One region of the Paraburkholderia sp. A1RI-2L genome, then DNA from elsewhere that is predicted to be linked to it. Evidence: riboswitches for the same ligand, from Rfam matches in the RefSeq annotation. Region 1 holds a riboswitch; the other holds the start of a gene.
What was found. Region 1 has a riboswitch for glycine ahead of gcvT (glycine cleavage system aminomethyltransferase GcvT). Riboswitches for the same ligand answer to the same signal wherever they lie in the genome.

Region 1 (9,832 bases):
CTGCGGCTTCGGGCCCCAAGGGCTTTAAAGCGCGGCGGCCGGCACGGCATGGCGCGAGGCGCGCTCAACAGCGCTGCGGCCTCTCACGCGAGAGGTGCGATGTTAACACGAGGCGGCTTCACATCGATGCGGCCCCGAGGCCGTTCACGCGTCGCCCCTGCTACGCGTGCCACAATGACGGGCTCCCGCCACCCCCGGCGACGGCTCGCGCCGCGCCGCTTCATTGCTGGAAAGAGGACGCGCTTCATGACTGCCCCCCTGCAAATCGGCCTGATGGGCTACGGCTTCGCCGGCCAGACCTTCCACGCTCCCGTGATCGCCCATAGCGGCGCCGCCACGCTTGCCGTCATCGCGACGAGCCAGGCCGAGCGCGCGCAGGCCGACTACCCGGACGCCGCGATCGTCCCGGACTTAGACGCCCTGCTCTCGCTCGACGCCATCGAATGCGTAGTGATCGCCACGCCCAACGACACGCACTACGAGCTCGCGCGCCGCACGCTGGAGCGCGGCAAGCATGTGCTCGTCGACAAGCCGGTCACGCTCAGCGCTGAAGAGGCGCGCACGCTCGCGGCCATCGCGAAGCAGCGTGGCCTCGTGTTCGCGCCGTTCCACAACCGCCGCTGGGACGGCGACTTCCTCACCGTGCGCGAGCTGCTCGCGAACGGCGCGCTGGGGCGCGTCACGCACTTCGAGTCGCATTTCGACCGCTTCCGCCCGCAGGTGCGCCAGCGCTGGCGCGAGGACGCCACGCGCGGCGGCGGCCTGCTCTACGACCTCGGGCCGCATCTGATCGACCAGGCGCTCGCGCTGTTCGGTGCGCCCGAGGCAGTCACGGCGTTCGTCCACACGCGCCGCGACAATGCCAGCGCGCCCGACTACGCGCATCTCGTGCTGCGCTACCCCGGCCATGACGCCGTGCTCCACGCGAGCGCGCTGGCCGCGTTCGCGCCGCGCTTCGTGATTCATGGCACGCGCGGCAGCTACCTGAAGAACGGGCTCGATACGCAGGAAGATCAATTGAAGGCGGGGCTGCGTCCGGGCCAGCCCGGTTTCGGCGAAGGCAACGAAGCGGGCCGCCTGCACACACTCGCCGACGATGGCACGGAAGCCGAGCGCACCGTGCCCAACGCCGCCGGCAATTACGCCGATCTCTATCGCGCGTTCGCCGCCGCGATCCGCGATGGCGAGCCATTCCCGGTGAGCCCGCAGGATGCCATTGACGTGATGAGCATCATCGAGATCGCCACGCAAAGCGCAGCCGAAGGCCGCACGATTGCGTTCACGCGTGCGGCTTGAGCCGCCCGCCTCGCAGCTTGCATTTCACCGACGCGGCTGAAAGGTCTGAACAAATCGTTACAAGTGCGCGCCGCACCCGGGTCATCGGGCGGCGCGCGCGGCACGTTTGCGGACGTACGACGCAAAAAAATGCAGCAACGACGACGAGAAGCTGCAAACAAGGAGAGTCTCAATGACCCGTTTGAACCGTGCCATCCGCTACGCCGCCGCCGGCGCGCTCATCTCGACGCTCGCTGCGTGCGTGGTCAACCAGCCCGCCCCGCGCCCCACCGTGGTGGTGGCCCCGAATCCCGGCCCGAGCCCGCATGATATGGCCGTGGAGCGCCTGCATCAGATCGACGGACGCCTCGACAATCTGGCCCGCCGCATCGATATGCGCGTGAATCAGGGCTACTATCCGCCGCCCCAGGGCGCTGCGCTCCATCACCGCCTCGACACGATCCGCGGCGAAGCGCACGACATGGCCAGCCAGCACGGCGGCGGCATCTCCGCCGACGAGCAACACGTTCTGAACCAGGAGCTGGATACGGCGGCGCGCGCGATCGGAGAGTAACCCGGCACCTCAGGCGACGCGCTGTGCAGCCAGCCGCGCGCCGCCTGCCCCGATTTTTTCCGCATTGACACACCGCCCAAGCGTCGCGCACAATCGCTGCGCGCGCCGGGAGAGCGCGCCGTTTGTCGCACCCTGCCATCGAGCGGGTGCAATGCGCGGCGCCGCCGAAGGGGCAACCCACAAACTCTCAGGCAAAAGGACCGTGCGCGCCGGACCTTCGAATCGCCCGCTCGCCTTCCAGCGCAGCGCGTGAATTTCGAATCCGCAACTCTGGAGAGCGGCAGTAGAACGGCGGCGGAGGATCGTAACTCCTGGCGTTCAGGCTGCCCACCGAAGGGGCGCGCGCCATCGAGCACCATCAAGCACGGCGCAATCTCTCAGGTATCGAGGACAGAGGGGCCATGCAAGAACCGACCCCAGGCATTGGGCCTGTGGCGTTTCCTGCATGGCCTTTTTCGTTTTCGCGCGATTTTTCGTGACCGCCTGAGGCCCCATGACCGAACTCAAACGCACCCCGCTGAACGACTCGCATCGCGCGCTCAATGCCCGCATGGTCGACTTCGGCGGCTGGGACATGCCCGTCAACTACGGCTCGCAGATCGACGAGCATCGCGCCGTGCGCACCGATGCCGGCATGTTCGACGTCTCGCACATGTGCGTCGTCGACTTCTCGGGCGCGAAGACGCGCGAGTTCTTCGCCCGCGCGCTCGCCAACAACGTGGCCAAGCTCGTCACGCCGGGCAAGGCGCTCTACTCGTGCATGCTGAACCCCGAAGGCGGCGTGATCGACGACCTGATCGTCTATTACTTTGCTGAAGATTCGTTCCGCACCGTGGTCAACGCGGGCACCGCCGAAAAAGACATCGCCTGGTTCGAGAAGCTCAACGCCGAAGGCGGCTTCGGCCTCACCATCACGCCGCGCCGCGATCTCGCGATCGTCGCCGTGCAGGGCCCGAACGCACGCGAAAAGGTCTGGCAAGTCGCGCCCGCCTCGCGCAGCGCCACCGAACTGCTCAAGCCCTTCAACGCCGCGAAGATCGAAGCCTCGCCGTTCGGCGAATTGATGATCGCTCGCACCGGCTACACCGGTGAGGACGGCTTCGAAGTCGTGCTGCCCGCCGCCGCCGTGGGTGAGTTCTGGGACGCCCTGCAGCGCCAGGGCGTGAAGCCCTGCGGCCTCGGCGCGCGCGACACGCTGCGCCTCGAAGCGGGCATGAATCTCTACGGCCAGGACATGGACGACACCGTCTCGCCGCTCGACGCGGGCCTTGCCTGGACCGTCGACATGAAGGAGCCGCGCGACTTCGTCGGCCGCCCCGTGCTCGAAGCCAACGGCTCGCGCATGGCCTTCGTCGGCCTGATCCTGCAAAAGGAAAACGGCAAGGCCGGCGGCGTGCTGCGCGCGCACCAGAAAGTCGTCACGCCGCAGGGCGAAGGTGAAATCACGAGCGGCACCTTCTCGCCGACGATGCAGGAATCGATCGCCTTCGCGCGCGTGCCTCAGGGCGTGCAGCCGGGCGACGTCGTGCAGGTGTTGATCCGCGATAAGGCCCTGCCCGCAAGCGTGGTAAAACTGCCCTTCGTGCGCAACGGCAAGGTGCTCGCCGCTTGAGCCAAGGCGATCCGCGAGGATCCGCGCCACGCACGCCCCCCCTCTTTCAAGCCATAACGAACCACGCACTGGAGCAACCATGAGCATCCCGGCCGATCTGAAATACACCGAATCGCACGAATGGATCCGCACCGAAGCCGACGGCACGCTGACCGTCGGCATCACCGATCACGCGCAGGAAGCCCTCGGCGACATCGTCTTCCTCGAACTGCCTGATGCGGGCCGCGCCGTCACCGCCGGCGACGCGGTTGCCGTGATCGAGTCGGTCAAGGCCGCCTCGGACATCTACGCACCGGTCGCGGGCGAGATCATCGAATCGAACTCGGCGCTGGTCGACACCCCGGACCAGGTGAACGGCGCCCCGTACGAGTCGTGGCTCTTCAAGATCAAGCCGGCCGCCGACGCCAAGCTCGACGCGCTGATCGACGCTGCTGTGTACGAAAAGGCCATCGGCGCCTGATCGGCCATTCAGCAGGCAACCCTGTCTTAACCGTAACGGCGCGGACGGCGCGCACTTCAACCCGCGCCGCCCGTGCCGGTAGTAAAACCCGGAACCCCCATGAAGCTCGAACACCCGGATCGTCTGATGAACTCCCCGCTCTCGCTTGCTGCGCTCGAAGCGCATGACGCTTTCGCCGCCCGCCACATCGGCCCCGATTCGGCCGACCAGCAGGCGATGCTCGACGCGCTCGGCTTCGCCTCGCGCGCCGCGCTGATCGATGCGGTGATTCCGGCGAAGATCCGCCGCAACGAGACGCTGCCGCTCGGGCCGTTCTCGCAGCCGCGCTCGGAAGCCGAAGCGCTTGCCGCGCTGCGCGCGCTCGCGGACAAGAACCAGGTGTTCCGCTCCTATATCGGGCAGGGCTACTACGACACGCACACGCCGGCCGTGATCCTGCGCAACGTGCTCGAAAACCCGGCCTGGTACACGGCCTACACGCCGTACCAGCCGGAAATCTCGCAGGGCCGCCTCGAAGCCCTGCTGAACTTCCAGCAAATGATCGTCGACTTGACGGGCCTCGCGATCTCGAACGCGTCGCTGCTCGACGAGGCCACCGCCGCCGCCGAAGCGATGACGCTCGTGCAGCGCGTGGGCAAGTCGAAGTCGAACGTGTTCTTCGTCGCCGACGACGTGCTGCCGCAAACCATCGAAGTGGTGAAGACGCGTGCGAAGCCGATCGGCGTCGAGGTGAAGGTCGGTCCCGCCGCCGAGGCGGCGCAAGCAGGCGCGTTCGGCGTGCTGCTCCAGTATCCTGGCGTGAACGGCGATGTGCGCGACTACCGCGAACTCGCCGCCGCCGTCCACGCAGCCGGCGGCTCGGTCATCGCCGCCGCCGACCTGCTCGCGCTCACCGTGCTCGCGCCGCCGGGCGAATGGGGCGCCGATGTGGCCGTGGGCAACTCGCAGCGCTTTGGCGTGCCGATGGGCTTCGGCGGCCCGCACGCGGCCTATCTCGCGGTGAAGGACGAATTCAAGCGCCAGATGCCGGGCCGTCTCGTCGGCGTGACCGTCGACGCCCAGGGCAACCCGGCGCTGCGCCTCGCGCTGCAAACGCGCGAGCAACACATTCGCCGTGAAAAGGCCACTTCGAACGTCTGCACGGCGCAGGCCCTGCTCGCGATCATGGCGAGCATGTACGCGGTCTATCACGGCCCGCAGGGCCTCAAACGCATCGCGCAGCGCGTGAACCGCGTCGCGGCCATTCTGGCGGCGGGTGCCAAGCAACTGGGCTACACGCTCGTGAACGAATCGTTCTTCGACACGCTCACGTTCGAAGCAGGCGCGCGCACCCAGGCGCTGCACGACGCGGCGCTCGCGCGCGGCATGAACCTGCGCCGCGTGAGCGAGACGCGCGTGGGCATTTCCGTCGACGAAACCACCACGCGCGGCGATCTGGCCGATCTGCTCGCCGTGTTCGCGCAAGCCGCGTTCGCAAACGAAGCGCCCTCGGTCGATGCGCTCGACGCACAACTCGTGGCGCAGGAAGCGGCCACGTTCCCGGCCGCGCTCGTGCGCGAGAGCGCGTACCTCACGCATCCGATCTTCAACTGCCATCATTCGGAAACGGAAATGCTGCGCTATCTGCGCAGCCTCGCCGATAAGGACCTCGCGCTCGACCGCTCGATGATCCCGCTCGGCTCGTGCACGATGAAGCTCAACGCCACTTCGGAGATGCTGCCGGTCACGTGGCCCGAGTTCGGCCGCATCCACCCGTTTGCGCCCACCGAGCAGACCGTCGGCTATCGCGAGATGGTCGATCAGCTCGAGCAGATGCTGGTGGCGGCCACGGGCTACGCCGCCGTCTCGCTGCAGCCGAACGCGGGCTCGCAGGGCGAGTACGCGGGCCTGCTCATCATCCACGCGTACCACGCCTCGCGCGGCGAAGGCCATCGCAACGTCTGCCTGATTCCCGCTTCGGCGCACGGCACCAATCCGGCTTCGGCGCAGATGGCCGGCATGCAGGTCGTGGTGGTCGCGTGCGACGCCCAGGGCAACATCGATCTCGCCGACCTCAAGGCCAAGGCCGAACAGCACGCTGCGAAGCTCGGGGCGATCATGATCACGTATCCGTCGACGCACGGCGTGTTCGAAGGCAACGTGCGCGAAGTCTGCGAGATCGTGCACGCGCACGGCGGCCAGGTCTACGTGGACGGCGCGAACATGAACGCGATGGTGGGCCTCGCGGCCCCCGGCCAGTTCGGCGGCGACGTCTCGCACCTGAACCTGCACAAGACCTTCTGCATTCCGCACGGCGGCGGCGGACCCGGCGTCGGTCCGGTGGCGGTGGGCGCTCACCTCGCGCAATTCCTGCCGAACCAGCTTTCCTCGGGCTACAAGCGCTCGACCGACCAGGGCAACGGCATCGGCGCGGTGAGCGCGGCGCCCTACGGCTCGGCCTCGATCCTGCCGATCTCGTGGATGTACATCGCGATGATGGGCGCGACCAACCTCACCGCCGCAACGGAAATGGCAATCCTCAACGCGAACTACGTCGCGAAGAAGCTCGCGCCGCACTATCCGGTGCTCTACAGCGGCCCGGGCGGCCTGGTCGCGCACGAGTGCATTCTCGATCTGCGCCCCATCAAGGATTCGAGCGGCATCACCGTGGACGACGTCGCCAAGCGCCTGATGGACTACGGCTTCCACGCGCCCACCATGAGCTTCCCGGTGCCGGGCACGCTGATGGTCGAGCCGACCGAGTCGGAGTCGAAGGAAGAGCTCGACCGCTTCATCGACGCCATGGTTGCAATCCGTGAGGAAATCCGCGCCGTGGAAGAGGGCCGCGCGGACAAGGAAGACAACCCGCTGCGTCACGCGCCGCATACGGCAGCGGTCGTGGTCGCCAACGAGTGGCAGCACGGCTACTCGCGCGAGCAGGCAGCCTATCCGGTGGCGTCGCTCGTCGGGCGCAAGTACTGGCCGCCGGTTGGCCGCGCCGACAACGTCTACGGCGACCGCAACCTGTTCTGCTCGTGCGTGCCGATCGGCAAATATGCGAGCGAAAACGCCGGCCAGGGCGAATAAAACGCGCCTGATCGCCCAGTCAATGCAACACCAGCAGCCGCCGCACGCTCCGCGAGGAGCCGCGGCGGTTTTTGCTCGCCGCACATTTGCCCCCGCAAACTCGCGCCAAACCGTTAACATCACACACCTGTCAGCCTTGAACCAGGGAGTCGCGCATGGCGCGGAAGGTGGGAACGGCCTTGACCGGGCATGCCCCGGCGGCAACACAAGCCACGCGGGCCACGAAGGGTGCATCGGGCCAACACGCGCGGACATTCGTCACGGCCTGGCTGTTCGGCATGGGACTTGCTGGTCCGGGCGCGGCGAATCTCGCCCATGCGGCCATGAACTTCTGCGCGGCGCCCGCGCTGCAGACGAGCGAGCGCACCAACGCCGATCCGGGCGTGAAAGCGCTCGTGGCCGAGGTGCAGGCGCACGTGAACGACGTGCCGCATCCGCTGGCACGGCTGCACACGGAAGGCACACTCCCGCACGAGGGCATCTACGATCAGAGCGTGGAGGCCGAGAAGGAACTCGACCTGATGCGCAACGCGGCGCTCGCCTGGCGCGCCACGAGCGACGACCGCTACCTGAAACTCGTCGACCGCTTTCTGTTCGCGTGGGTCACGACCTATCAGCCGAGCTTCAACCCCATCGACGAAACGCACTTCGACGGGCTGATTCTCGCCTACGACATGACCGCGAGCGCGCTGCCCGTGAAAACGCGCAACGCCACCATGGTGTTCCTGAACAAGTTCGTGAACGGCTACATCAAGCAGGTGGACGAGCAGCCGCGCCCGCTCACGGGCACGTTCGCGAACAACTGGCAAAGCCACCGGGTCAAACTGATAGCGATGGCGGCGTTCACGCTCGACAACCGCAAGCTGATTGCGGCGGCGCAGCGGCTGTTCATCGAACAGATTGGCAACAACGTCGCGCCCGACGGCGCGACGCTCGATTTCACGGAGCGCGATGCGCTGCACTACGTGACCTACGACCTGGAGCCGCTGGTGGCCGCCGCGCTCGCCGCGCGCCGGCACAACCGCAACTGGCTGCCCGAGCGTGGAACCAACGGCGCGACGCTCGCGGGCGCGCTGAACTGGCTCACGCCCTATGCGATGGGCGAGAAGACCCACGAGGAATTCGTACGTTCGAGCGTGCCGTTCGACGCCAGGCGCCGCGAAGCCGGGTTGCCCGGTTACACCGGCGCATGGGATCCGAAGAACGCCGCCGAGCTATATCACCTGGCCGCCCGACTGGACGGCCGCTATACGCCAATCGCGCTACGTCTCGCGCCCACGCCGCCGGCGTGGCTGGCCGTCTGTCTGCCGTTGCCGGCGCGCTGACAAGCGCGCCGTGGTCGCGGTGGGTGCGGCGGGCAGCGAGACCAGGCGTGCGCGGCACTCATTGAAACCGACTAGACGAAGCAGGAGCAGTACCCATGGCAGTAAGCGTTTTCGATCTCTTCAAAATCGGCATCGGGCCGTCGAGTTCGCACACCGTAGGGCCGATGCGCGCGGCGCTGATGTTCGCGGAAGGACTCGAGCGCGATGGACTGCTCGCGTCCACCGCCTCCGTGAAGGTCGAGCTGTACGGCTCGCTCGGCGCGACCGGCAAGGGCCACGGCACCGACCGCGGCGTGATGCTCGGCCTGATGGGCGACGCGCCCGACACCGTCAACCCCGATACCATCTCCGAGCGCCTCGAAACCGTGCGCGTCTCGCGCCAGCTCGCGCTGCTCGGCAGCCACGTCGTCCCGTTCGTGCAGAAGGAGCACATCGCTTTTTATCGCCAGGCGCTGCCCGAGCATCCGAACGGCATGAAGCTGCGCGCGCTCGACGCGAGCGGCGCGACGCTGCGCGAGAGCACCTATCTCTCCGTGGGCGGCGGCTTCGTGGTCACCGCGGGCGCGGCCAACACCAAAGTGCTGGCCGCCGCGCAGCAACTGCCGCATCCGTTCGGCACGGGCGCCGAAATGCTCGCGATGTGCCAATCGACGGGCAAGAGCATCGCGCAGCTGATGCTCGACAACGAGCGCGTCTGGCATAGCGACGCGGAAATCCGCTCGGGCCTGCTGCGCATCTGGGACGTGATGCAATCGTGCGTGTCGCGCGGCTGCGGCATCAACAACCCCGACGCCGACGGCACGCTGCCCGGCCCGTTCCAGGTGAAGCGGCGCGCCGCGCAGCTCTACAAGGCGCTCACCGGCAACCCCGAGCGCGCGCTGCAAGACCCGCTCTCGATGATCGACTGGATCAACCTCTACGCGATCGCCGTGAACGAGGAAAACGCCGCCGGCGGACGCGTCGTGACCGCGCCCACCAATGGCGCGGCAGGCATCATTCCCGCCGTGCTCCACTACTACGTGCGCTTCACGCCCGGCGCCAACGAGCAAGGCGTGATCGACTTCCTGCTCACGGCCGCGGCCATCGGGATTCTGTACAAGCTCAACGCGTCGATCTCGGGCGCGGAAGTCGGCTGCCAGGGCGAAGTGGGCGTGGCCTGCTCGATGGCCGCGGGCGCGCTGGCCGCTGTGCTCGGCGGCACGCCGAAGCAGGTGGAGAACGCCGCCGAAATCGGCATGGAGCACAACCTCGGCCTCACCTGCGACCCGGTGGGCGGCATGGTGCAGATTCCCTGCATCGAGCGCAACGCGATGGCCTCGGTGAAAGCCGTGAACGCCGCGCGCATGGCGCTGCGCGGCGACGGCGCGCACTACGTCTCGCTCGACTCCGTCATCAAGACGATGCGCGAGACCGGCGCCGACATGAAGACGAAGTACAAGGAAACGTCGCGCGGCGGGCTCGCGGTGAACATCGTCGAGTGCTGATGCGCGGGCTTCCGGCGCAATTCAAACTTGATTCGG
Region 2 (9,832 bases), on a different contig from region 1:
GCGCGCCGCAGCGACCGCGCGATCGAGGTCGCCGGTCGTGGCGAGCGGAATCTGCGTGATGACGCCTTCGGTGGAGGGCTCGACCACGTCGAGCATCTCGCCCGCGCCGCCCGCCACGAACGCCCCGCCGATCAGCATGCGCTGCGGCTGCTCGAGAAAGCGCCGCGTCTCCTCGCGCACGCCGAACTGCTCCAGATAGTTTCGTACGATGGATTCCAAGGTTGTCTCCTGATCTCGCGCGCCGTCGCGCCGTCGTGCCGTCGTGCCCTCGCTGCGCGCGTGTTGACGTTGGGTGCCGCTATCCGCAGGGAGGCCTCAGCGCGGCCGCTGGCTGCGCGCGTGAAAAATGAAGCCGATGGAATTCAGCAGCAGCTGCGCCGCGAGAATCGGCGTGACGCCCGCCGGATCGTATGCCGGGGCCACCTCGACGAGGTCCATGCCCACGACGTTGCCGTGACTGCGGCGGGCCAGCCCCTGGATGATTTCGAGCACCTCGTAGTAGGTGAAGCCGCCATGGCTCGGCGTGCCCGTGCCCGGCGCGATGGACGGATCGAAGCCGTCGATGTCGATCGTGATGTAGTAGGCGCGGCCCTCGGGAATGCGTTCGAGCACGCCTTGCGTGCCGAGCCGGCGCACGTCGCGCACGGACAGAATGTCCGAGCCCGCTGCGCGCGCCGCATCGTAGTCGCTGCGGTTCGACGAAGAAACGTTGCGGATACCGAGTTGCGTCATGCCGCTGATATGCTGCATTTCCGAGGCGCGCCGCAGCGGATTGCCGTGCCCGTAGCGCACGCCATGGCGCTCGTCGACGAAATCCAGATGCGCGTCGAAGTGCACGATGTGAATGGGACCGCGGCCCTCGAACGCCTGAATCACGGGTGCGTGAATCGAATGATCGCCGCCCAGCGTGATGGGCATCGCGCCGTTCGCGAGGATCTTGCGCACGGCGCTTTCGATGTTGGCGTTGCTCGCCGCCATGTCGGTGTGGACAATGTCGGCGTCGCCTACGTCCACCATGCGGACTTGATCGCGCGTCAGATAGAGCGCGTCGTCTTCGTGGTCGTATGCGCCCGCATGGCCGAACGAGAACAGCGTGGATGCCTCGCGGATGCTGCGCGGCCCGAAGCGCGCGCCCGAGCGCCATTGCGTGCCCATGTCGTTGGGGGCGCCAAGAATTGCCACATCGGCGTCGATGCGGTCCCAGTCGAGGCAGACCGGCGATTTCGCGAAAGTGCAATGTCCCACGAACGGCAAGTCCAGCCGCCCGCTTTCGTACGTATTGCCCGGCATGAGTGTCTCCGTGTGTGATCCGCTGGCTGATCCAGTCAGTAATCGGTGAACGACCCGGTTTCTGCCGGGCCGCCGCTTTGAGACACTATGTGCGCATTATTTTTGACCAAAAATCCCGGGTATCAGATGTTCATATCGGAATATCCGAAGCAAGCGATTATGGAGAACGCGGGCAATGATGCAACTGCGGGACGTCGATCTCAAACTGCTCAGGGTTTTCATGCATGTCGTTCGCTGCGGCGGCTTCTCCGCGGCCCAGGCGACCCTGAACGTGAGCCAGTCGACCATCAGCGAGCAGATGACCACGCTGGAAACGCGCCTCGGTCTCAAGCTGTGCGAGCGCGGCCGCGGCGGCTTCCGCCTGACCGAGCACGGACTTGCCACCTATGAGGCGGCCCAGCGACTGCAGGTGGCCGTCGAGGCGTTCTGCATGGACACGGACGCGCTCAAGCAACATATCGCCGGCAGGCTCTATCTGGGCATCATCGACAACACGGTGACGGACCTCGCCTCGCCGCTGCCGCGGGCCTTGCAGAAGTTCGTCTCGCGGGGCGACGACGTGCATGTCGACGTCTACGTCGGCACGCCGGCGGAACTCGAAGAGCGCGTGCTCGACGGCCGGCTCCATGTCGCGATCGGCCACTTCCCGATTCACGTGCCGGGGCTCGCCTACACCGAGCTCTATCTCGAGCCCGATGGGCTCTATTGCGGCAAGGGCAATCCGCTCTTTGCCGGGGCACGGGAAAACGGCATTCAGATCGAAGCCATTGCCACGAGCCGCATCGCCGCGCGCGGCTACCTGCAGCAGCACGACCTGAAGATGCTGAGTGCGAGCAAGGCCGCGGCGACCGTCGACAACGTCGAGGCGCAGGCGATCCTGATTCTCTCGGGCGCGTATATAGGATTCCTTCCAAATCACTACGCGGCGCGCTGGGTCGAGCGCGACGAGATGCGGCGCATTGGCCCGGAGCAGTTCGGCATGCAGTCGCCCTTTTGCGCGGCGACGCGCCGGGCCTCTGCCGTACCTTCTATTTTGCAGGCCTTCATGGTGGACCTGCACGAAGTCTGGGTGCATGAACACGCGGACCAGCACGCGGACGAAAAGCCGCCCGCGCGCCGCAAATAGCCGCGCCGCCCGCGTGCTTGCGCGGGCGGCCATGAGGTGCTGCGGTCAAGTCAAGCGACGATGCCGCGACGCTCAGGCGGTCGCCAAGCGAACGTCCTGGGCACTGCCCGCCATGCCCTCGATCAGCGCGGCGACGTTCTCCGCCGTTGCCGCCGACAACGTCCAGCCGAGGTGCCCGTGCCCGGTGTTGTAGAACACGCCCGGCATGCGTCCCCGGCCGACCTTCGGCAGCATGCTCGGCAACATGGGCCGCAGTCCGGCCCACGGGATCACGCGCGAGGTGCTGACCTGCGGGAACAGGCGCCGCGTCCACTCGACGAGCGGCGCGACGCGGTCGGCGCGAATGTCCCGGTTAAGGCCGTTGATCTCGGCCGTGCCGGCCACGCGGAAGCGCTCGGCGCCCAGCCGGCTTGTGACGATCTTGGCGCTCTCGTCGAGCAGGCTGACCCATGGCGCCGCGCGCTGGCTCGTCTCGTCGTCGAGGCATACGGTGATCGAATAGCCCTTCACCGGATACACGTTCACGCGGTCGCCCAGCATCGACGCGAATGCGCGGCTGTTGACGCCCGCGCAAACGACGATGCGCTCGAACCTCGCGTCGTGAGCGGCGCCCTGCTGCGTCGCCGATACCGTAAAGACACCGTCCGAATCGCGCCGGATCGCCGTGATCTGCGTGTCGTGGCGAAACTCCACGCCGTGCCGCACGCACGCTTGCGTCAGGCCGCGCGTGAACTTGTGGATGTCGCCGGTCGAATCGGAGGGCGTGAAGAAGCCGCCGTAAAACGCGCCCTCCAGCGTGGGCTCGATCTGGCGGATCTCGGCTGCGGTCACCGGCCTGCGGTCGAGACCGCCTTCGGTCAAGATGGCGTTGACCTTCGATGAAGCGTCGAAGCTCTTGCGGTCCCGGAAGATGTGCAGGATGCCGCGCTGTTCCAGGTCGAATTCGATCCCCTCCTTGCGCGCGGTCTCGAACAGGTGTTCGCGGGCCGCGATGGCAAGGCGCACGGTTTCGAGCGTGTTTGCCCGATAGTTCGGAATCTGCCGCAGGAACTCGGCCATCCACGAATATTTGTGCCAGCCCGGCAGCGGGTTTACAAGCAGCGGCGCGTCGCGCGTGAGCATCCAGCGCAGGCCTTTGATAACGGTGGCGGCGCTGTTCCAGACTTCGGCGTTGCATGCGGAGAGTTGGCCGCCGTTCGCGAACGAAGTCTCCATCGCGCTATAGCGATGGCGTTCGAGCACGGTAACGCGAAAACCGCGCTTGGCGAGGGCGTAAGCGGTCGTGACGCCGGTAATCCCGGCGCCAATAATGGCGATTCGTGACATGACATGGTCCAGATTAGATTGAGCACTTGTCGTTTCCGACACCTGTGCCCCATCTGTCCATGTACCTGAGAGTTTCTTTCCGCGCCGGCGCTGGACGCGCCGGCGCGGAAATCTCCTTCGGTGGGCGCGTTCGCGCCGCTCTCCAGATGTTCTTGCTGCAGGGTCCTTGTGCCTGAGAGTTTCCGGGGCGGTTGCTCCGTCGGCGCCGTCAGGTGCTTTCGCAGTGACGGTCTCTCCCGCTGCAGCGTGTCGAACAGCGCAACGATAGCGGGCCGTTATTGCGCTTGCAAGCGATTTTCGCTGGCACGCTGCTCATGGGCCGTTGACCGCCGCGCTCGGGGAGCGCATGCATCAATGCGCGAGAATGCCCATCGCCGTCTTCTTCAACTCCAGAAAATGCGGCTCGAACGCGACCTCCGGCGTGCGCGGGCGGTCCAGCTCGATGGGCACGTCGAGCGCCACCCGCCCAGGACGCGCCGAAAGCACCACGAGCCGCGTGCCGAGAAAGATCGCTTCGTCGATGTCATGGGTGATGAACACGATCGTGCAATGAAGCTTCTCCCATAGCTCGGTCAAGAACGTCTGCATGGAATGGCGCGTCTGCGCATCAAGTGCGCCGAAGGGCTCGTCCATCAGCAGCACCTTCGGCTTCATGACGAGCGCCCGCGCGATCGCCACGCGCTGCTGCATGCCGCCCGACAACTCGTAGGGCTTATGTTTGGCGAACGATTCCAGGCCGATGATGCGCAGGATCTCCGCGGAATCCTTGCGCCGTTGCTCTTTGGGAACCCCGTGCAGCGAAGGACCGAACTCGATGTTTTCTTCCACGCTGAGCCACGGAAACAAGCCGGCCTGCTGGAACACCACGACACGGTCGGCGCCGGGCTGTTCCTTGACCTCGCCATCGATATAGATGTTGCCCCGCGAGGGCGACGTCAGACCGGCGAGCAGGTGCAGCAAGGTCGTCTTTCCGCAGCCGGAAGAGCCGAGCACGGTGATGAATTCGCCGCCCCGGAACTGCAGATTGATGTTTTCCAGTGCCGTGGTGGCGCCGAAAGTCTTGTACAGGGAATCGATGACGATGTTCAAGTTCGTCTCCTGTTCGACGGTCAGACCGTCAATGGATCAATGCGCGAATGAGTCAATGCGCCAACGCTTTCGAATACTGCGGCGCGACGTTCGCGTCGAAGTTCGCCGGCACGGACGGGATACGCCCGATCTGGTTGAGCACCTTGGCGGTATTCACCAGCGTCTGGTACGTCGCGGAGGTTTTGACGCCGGCGTCGAGGCCCATCACCTTGGGCGTGGTCTGGTCGGCGCCGGAAAAGAGCTCGTAACCGGCGAGCTCGCTCGTCGCAACCGGCACGGTCACGCCGGTGGCCTTCGCCATCTCGGCGATCGCCTGGTCGCGATTCTTCATCGTCACCTGATAGCCCGCGTCGAGCGCCTTGACGAAGCCGGTCACCAGGTCCGGATGCGCTTTCGCCCATTCCGCGTTGGCGATGCACACGTTGTAGCTGGAAGCTTCGCGCGGCAGGTCGCCGTCGGTCTTGATGGCCTTGCCGCCGGCTGCGCGCAGCGCGCTGAAGACCGGATCCCAGACGATCGCCGCGTCGATCGCGCCGGTCACCCACGAGGTGCGCATCTGCGGCGGCGCCATGTTGACCTGCGTGACCGATTCATACGGCACGTGCGCTTGCGCCAGGAAGGTCGCCAGTTCGAAGGAAGCCTGCGAGCCGGCCACGATCGCGATCTTCTTGCCTTTGAGCCCTGCCACGTCGTGGACGCCGCTATCGGGCTTGACCACGATGCCGGCCGCATTGGTATAGCGCTCCTGGTTGTACACGATGGCCATCGGCAAGCCCTGGGCGATGGCGGTGACGAGCGGCGGCACGCCAAGCCCGCACATGAACGTGAGGCTGTTCGACGCCAGCGCGCTCATGGCTGCCGGGCCCGAGCTGAAGAGCTTGTACTCGACATTGGCGTTCATATGCTTTTCGAACAGATGCTCGGCCATCGACACCATGTACGGATCGGCGCCGTTGTCCTCGTAGCCGATGATGACTTCGGGCTTGCCCTGCGAGTAAGCCGCGCCGGGCACCAGGCAGCTGCTGGCAAGCAGGGCCGCGCTCACGCCAAAGATCCATTGCATCTTTTTCATTTTTCGTCTCCTCGGATGACCCGATCAGTTATGTCCGCGCCAGGGAACGACTATGTTTTCGATCTTGCGAATCGCCAGCTCCATGGCATACCCGATCAACCCGATGATCACGATGCCGACGATCACGATGGCAACCTGCAAGGCTTGTCCTGCGAACTGCACGAGCCAACCCAGCCCGCTGCTCGCCGCGATCAGTTCCGCGGCCACGAGACAGGTCCACGCCACGCCGATGCCCACACGCATCGAGGTGAAGATTTCCGGCATGGCCGAGGGCAGCACGACCTTGCGGAAGATTTGCGCGTTGGTCGCGCCGAGCGTGCGCGCCACCGAGATGCGCAGCGCCGGCGTGCTTTTCACGCCCGACATGGTGCCGATGATGATGACCGGAATGGTGCCGACCAGAATGAGAATGGCCTTGGGCAATTCGCCGATGCCGAACCACACCACCAGCAGCGGGATATAGGCAAGCGGCGGAACCGGCCGAATGAACTGCAGCAGCGGGTCGATGATGTCGAATACGATCTTGTTTCGCGACATCAGCAGGCCAACGGGAACGCCGATCACAATCGCGCCGACAAAACCCACAACGATGCGCAAGCAACTAACCAGGATGTCGCTGATGAGCGACTGTCCGCCGTAGCCGTTATGGATGATGTCGACGAAGGCTTGCCACACCGCCACCGGCGAAGGGAGCGCAAAGGACGGAAAAATGCCTGCTTTCGATACCGCCTGCCAAAGCACGACGCAGATCGCGAGAACGGCGGTCGTCAGCCACCAGGAATTGAACTTGCCGTGGCCGCGGCGTATCTTGATCACCGGCTCGATTGGCGAGTCGACGGGATGCTTCATCATTTTCGTCAGTCTGGGTAAGGCTTTCACCGCCGTCTCCTCAAGTTGAAATGCAATGAGCTCGCCGCGGAACGCTTTTTTGTTTCACCACGCTTGTTGTTAGCGTCTCGCCCGTTGAACCAAGGATTCTCAATCAATAAAACGGCGGGTAGTACCACGCGGGAAGATCCGATGGAGCCAGTGCCAGATGAGCCCGGCACCATGGATTCCTTCGATGATTCGGACGGCGTGCGCAAACCGCGCGCCCGCTCGCCGTTCTGCGCTCGCGCTGCGTCGCAGCAGCGGCAAGCGCTCGCCCGCACCCGTGAGGGTTCTCCCGAAGGCCGGTGAGGCAGGTTCATCGCGAACCGTCGCTCCGAAATTCACCTAATCGACTCGGGAGGCCCCTATTGAATATTGTGGGCCGATAATGGCCGAATGTCAGGTCGATTTATCGGCTTTGCAAACCGGCGATCGAACTTTCGGACTTTCACCGCCCTCTCACCGCCCTCACCCATCACAGGAGCAAGCATGCCGACCCGCACCCCGTCCGCCCTTTGGGCCCAGCAGTTCCGACGGTCACCGGAGTCGAAAACAAGTCTGCAGCACCAGATTCGCGAGATGCTGGTGGCCTCCATCCTCGACGGACAACTGCCGCCCGACGCCGCGCTGCCGTCGAGCCGCGAACTGGCCGAGCAGCTTGGCGTCGCCCGCAACACCGTCGTGCTCGCCTATCAGATGCTCGTCGAGGAAGGCTATCTGGTCTCGCGCGAGCGCAGCGGCCACTTCGTCAACCCCGCCATGCTGGAAGGCCTGCACGGCGTGACGGTGCAAAAGCAGGCGCAGCAGCGCGTGCAGCAGCGGGAGCAGCAGCGCGCGGATCAAGCCGTCGCGGCCGAGCCGCATGGCGCGGCGTCGCCCTTCGCCCCGGTCTGGAAATCGCGCATCCAGCGCCCGCCCTCGGCCCAGCGCAACATCGTCAAACCCGCCAATTGGCAGAACTATGCATATCCGTTCATTTACGGGCAGTTCGATCAATCGCTGTTTCCCACCAACGACTGGCGCGAGTGCTGCCTGAAGGCGCTATCGATCATGGAGATCCGCAACTGGGCGCCCGACCTGATCGAACGCGACGACGAGTCGTTGATCCAGCAGATCCGCACCCGTGTGCTGCCGCGGCGCGGCGTGTTCGCGATGCCCGACGAAATCATCATTACGAATGGCTGCCAGCAGGCGCTCTACCTCGTCGCCGATTTGCTGTTCGGGAAAAACACGACGGTCGGCTTCGAGAATCCGGGATATCCCGATGCCCGCAACATCTTCGTGAACCGCAAGGCGAATCTGCTCGAACTGCCGATAGACGGCGAAGGGATCGATCCGGTGCGCCTCGCCGACTCGCTCGCGCGCTGCGATTACGTGTTCGTGACGCCGAGCCACCAGTGCCCGACCACGGCCACCATGCCCATCGAGCGCCGCCGCGCGCTGCTCGAGCTCGCCCAGCAGCACGACTTCGTCATCATCGAAGACGACTACGAGAGCGAGAACACCTTCTCCGGCACGCCGCATCCGGCCTTGAAGAGCCTCGACACGGCGGATCGCGTGATCTACGTCGGCAGCCTTTCGAAGACCTTCGCGCCCGGCCTGCGTCTGGGCTACGTGGTCGGCCCGCCCGAGCTCGTGCGCGAGCTGCGCGCGCTGCGCCGCCTGATGGTGCGTCACCCGGTGGCCTATATCCAGCGCGCGTTCGCGACCTTCCTCGCGCTCGGGCATCACGACGCGCTGCTGCGCCGGCTCGCCCATGCCTACAAGGAGCGGGCGCGCGCGCTGATGGCGGCGCTCGATACGCATTTACCCGAGGTGCGCTACGTGCCGGTCGGCGGCGGCGCGTCGTGCTGGGTGCAAGGCCCGCCCTGGCTCGACTCCGCGCGCCTCGCCGACGATGCGCGCGAGGCCGGCATCCTGATCGAGCCCGGCGGCGTGTTCTTCGCCGACGACGCCGAACACAGCCCCTGGTTCCGCATGGGCTTCTCCGCCATCGAGCTCGACAAGATCGAACCCGGTGTGCGCGCGCTCGCGCAAGTCGTGCGTCTGCAGCGTCCCGCCTGAGCGTCCCCGCCGCGGCCCTGAGCGGCCCGCATGCTGGCCCAGGCGAAAGATTCGCACTGGTGCTACCGCACTCGATGAGCAAACCTTAACGTGTCGATATACGGTGCCACGCACGACTTCTCGTGCACGGCGCCGGCTTCCAACTGGAGACACGTATGGCAGATACGCTCAGCGCCCAATCCACCGTCACGGCCGACACGCTCGCCGCCTTTTCCGATGCCTTCAACCGTCATGACGCCAATGCGCTGATGGAATTCATGACCGAAGACTGCGTATTCGACGCGGCTGGCGGCCCCGAAGTCTACGGCACCCGCTTCGTTGGACGCGAAGCGGTGCGCGCCGCCTTCGAAGCCGTCTTTCGCACCTTTCCCGACGCCCACTGGGGCGCGGGACGCCACTACGTCGCGGGCGATCGCGGCGTGTCCGAATGGGTGTTCACGGGCACGCACGCTGAAGGCTGGCGCATCGAAGCCGAAGGCTGCGATCTGTTCGAGTTCCGCGACGGACGCATTGCCGTGAAGCGCGCGTTCCGCAAGGAACGCCCGAAGCTGCAGGCGTAAGTCCACGCAGTGGCACCCGGCGTTTTGAAACGAAACGTTCCATTCCATTTCAGATTCACCCATCGAGTTCGGATTCCCTTGACCCTCATGGGACGCCGAATAGCATTGAAAGCACGGCATTGCCGTCACACGACAACCGGAGACAGTTGATGAGCGAAAAGACCTCGACCCAGGCGGCCAGCGGCCCGCAGGACATGACCCCGTCCGAAGCCTTTGTTGAAACCATGGCGGCCAACGGCGTGACCGACATGTTCGGCATCATGGGCTCCGCGTTCATGGACGCGATGGACATCTTCGCGCCCGCCGGCATCCGCCTCATTCCCGTCGTTCACGAGCAAGGCGCGGCTCACATGGCCGACGGCTACTCGCGCGTGTCGGGCCGTCACGGCGTCGTGATCGGCCAGAACGGCCCCGGCATCAGCAATTGCGTGACTG

Region 2: another riboswitch for glycine. It lies ahead of PWP93_RS22805 (D-amino acid dehydrogenase); the one in region 1 lies ahead of gcvT (glycine cleavage system aminomethyltransferase GcvT).

The regions. Positions count from the first base shown of each region.
Region 1 is NZ_JARBTA010000001.1:2,857,059-2,866,890, reverse strand. Features, by position in the region: gene PWP93_RS13105 (oxidoreductase) at 247-1,296, shown strand; gene PWP93_RS13100 (hypothetical protein) at 1,478-1,849, shown strand; glycine riboswitch at 1,946-2,061, shown strand; glycine riboswitch at 2,110-2,253, shown strand; gene gcvT (glycine cleavage system aminomethyltransferase GcvT) at 2,343-3,461, shown strand; gene gcvH (glycine cleavage system protein GcvH) at 3,541-3,921, shown strand; gene gcvP (aminomethyl-transferring glycine dehydrogenase) at 4,021-6,987, shown strand; gene PWP93_RS13080 (alginate lyase family protein) at 7,266-8,312, shown strand; gene PWP93_RS13075 (L-serine ammonia-lyase) at 8,408-9,796, shown strand.
Region 2 is NZ_JARBTA010000002.1:1,743,528-1,753,359, forward strand. Features, by position in the region: gene PWP93_RS22790 (aldehyde dehydrogenase family protein) at 1-219, opposite strand, end outside; gene speB (agmatinase) at 316-1,290, opposite strand; gene PWP93_RS22800 (LysR family transcriptional regulator) at 1,466-2,416, shown strand; gene PWP93_RS22805 (D-amino acid dehydrogenase) at 2,489-3,742, opposite strand; glycine riboswitch at 3,893-3,992, opposite strand; gene PWP93_RS22810 (ABC transporter ATP-binding protein) at 4,094-4,831, opposite strand; gene PWP93_RS22815 (ABC transporter substrate-binding protein) at 4,884-5,903, opposite strand; gene PWP93_RS22820 (ABC transporter permease) at 5,928-6,782, opposite strand; gene PWP93_RS22825 (PLP-dependent aminotransferase family protein) at 7,263-8,837, shown strand; gene PWP93_RS22830 (nuclear transport factor 2 family protein) at 8,993-9,397, shown strand; gene xsc (sulfoacetaldehyde acetyltransferase) at 9,547-9,832, shown strand, end outside.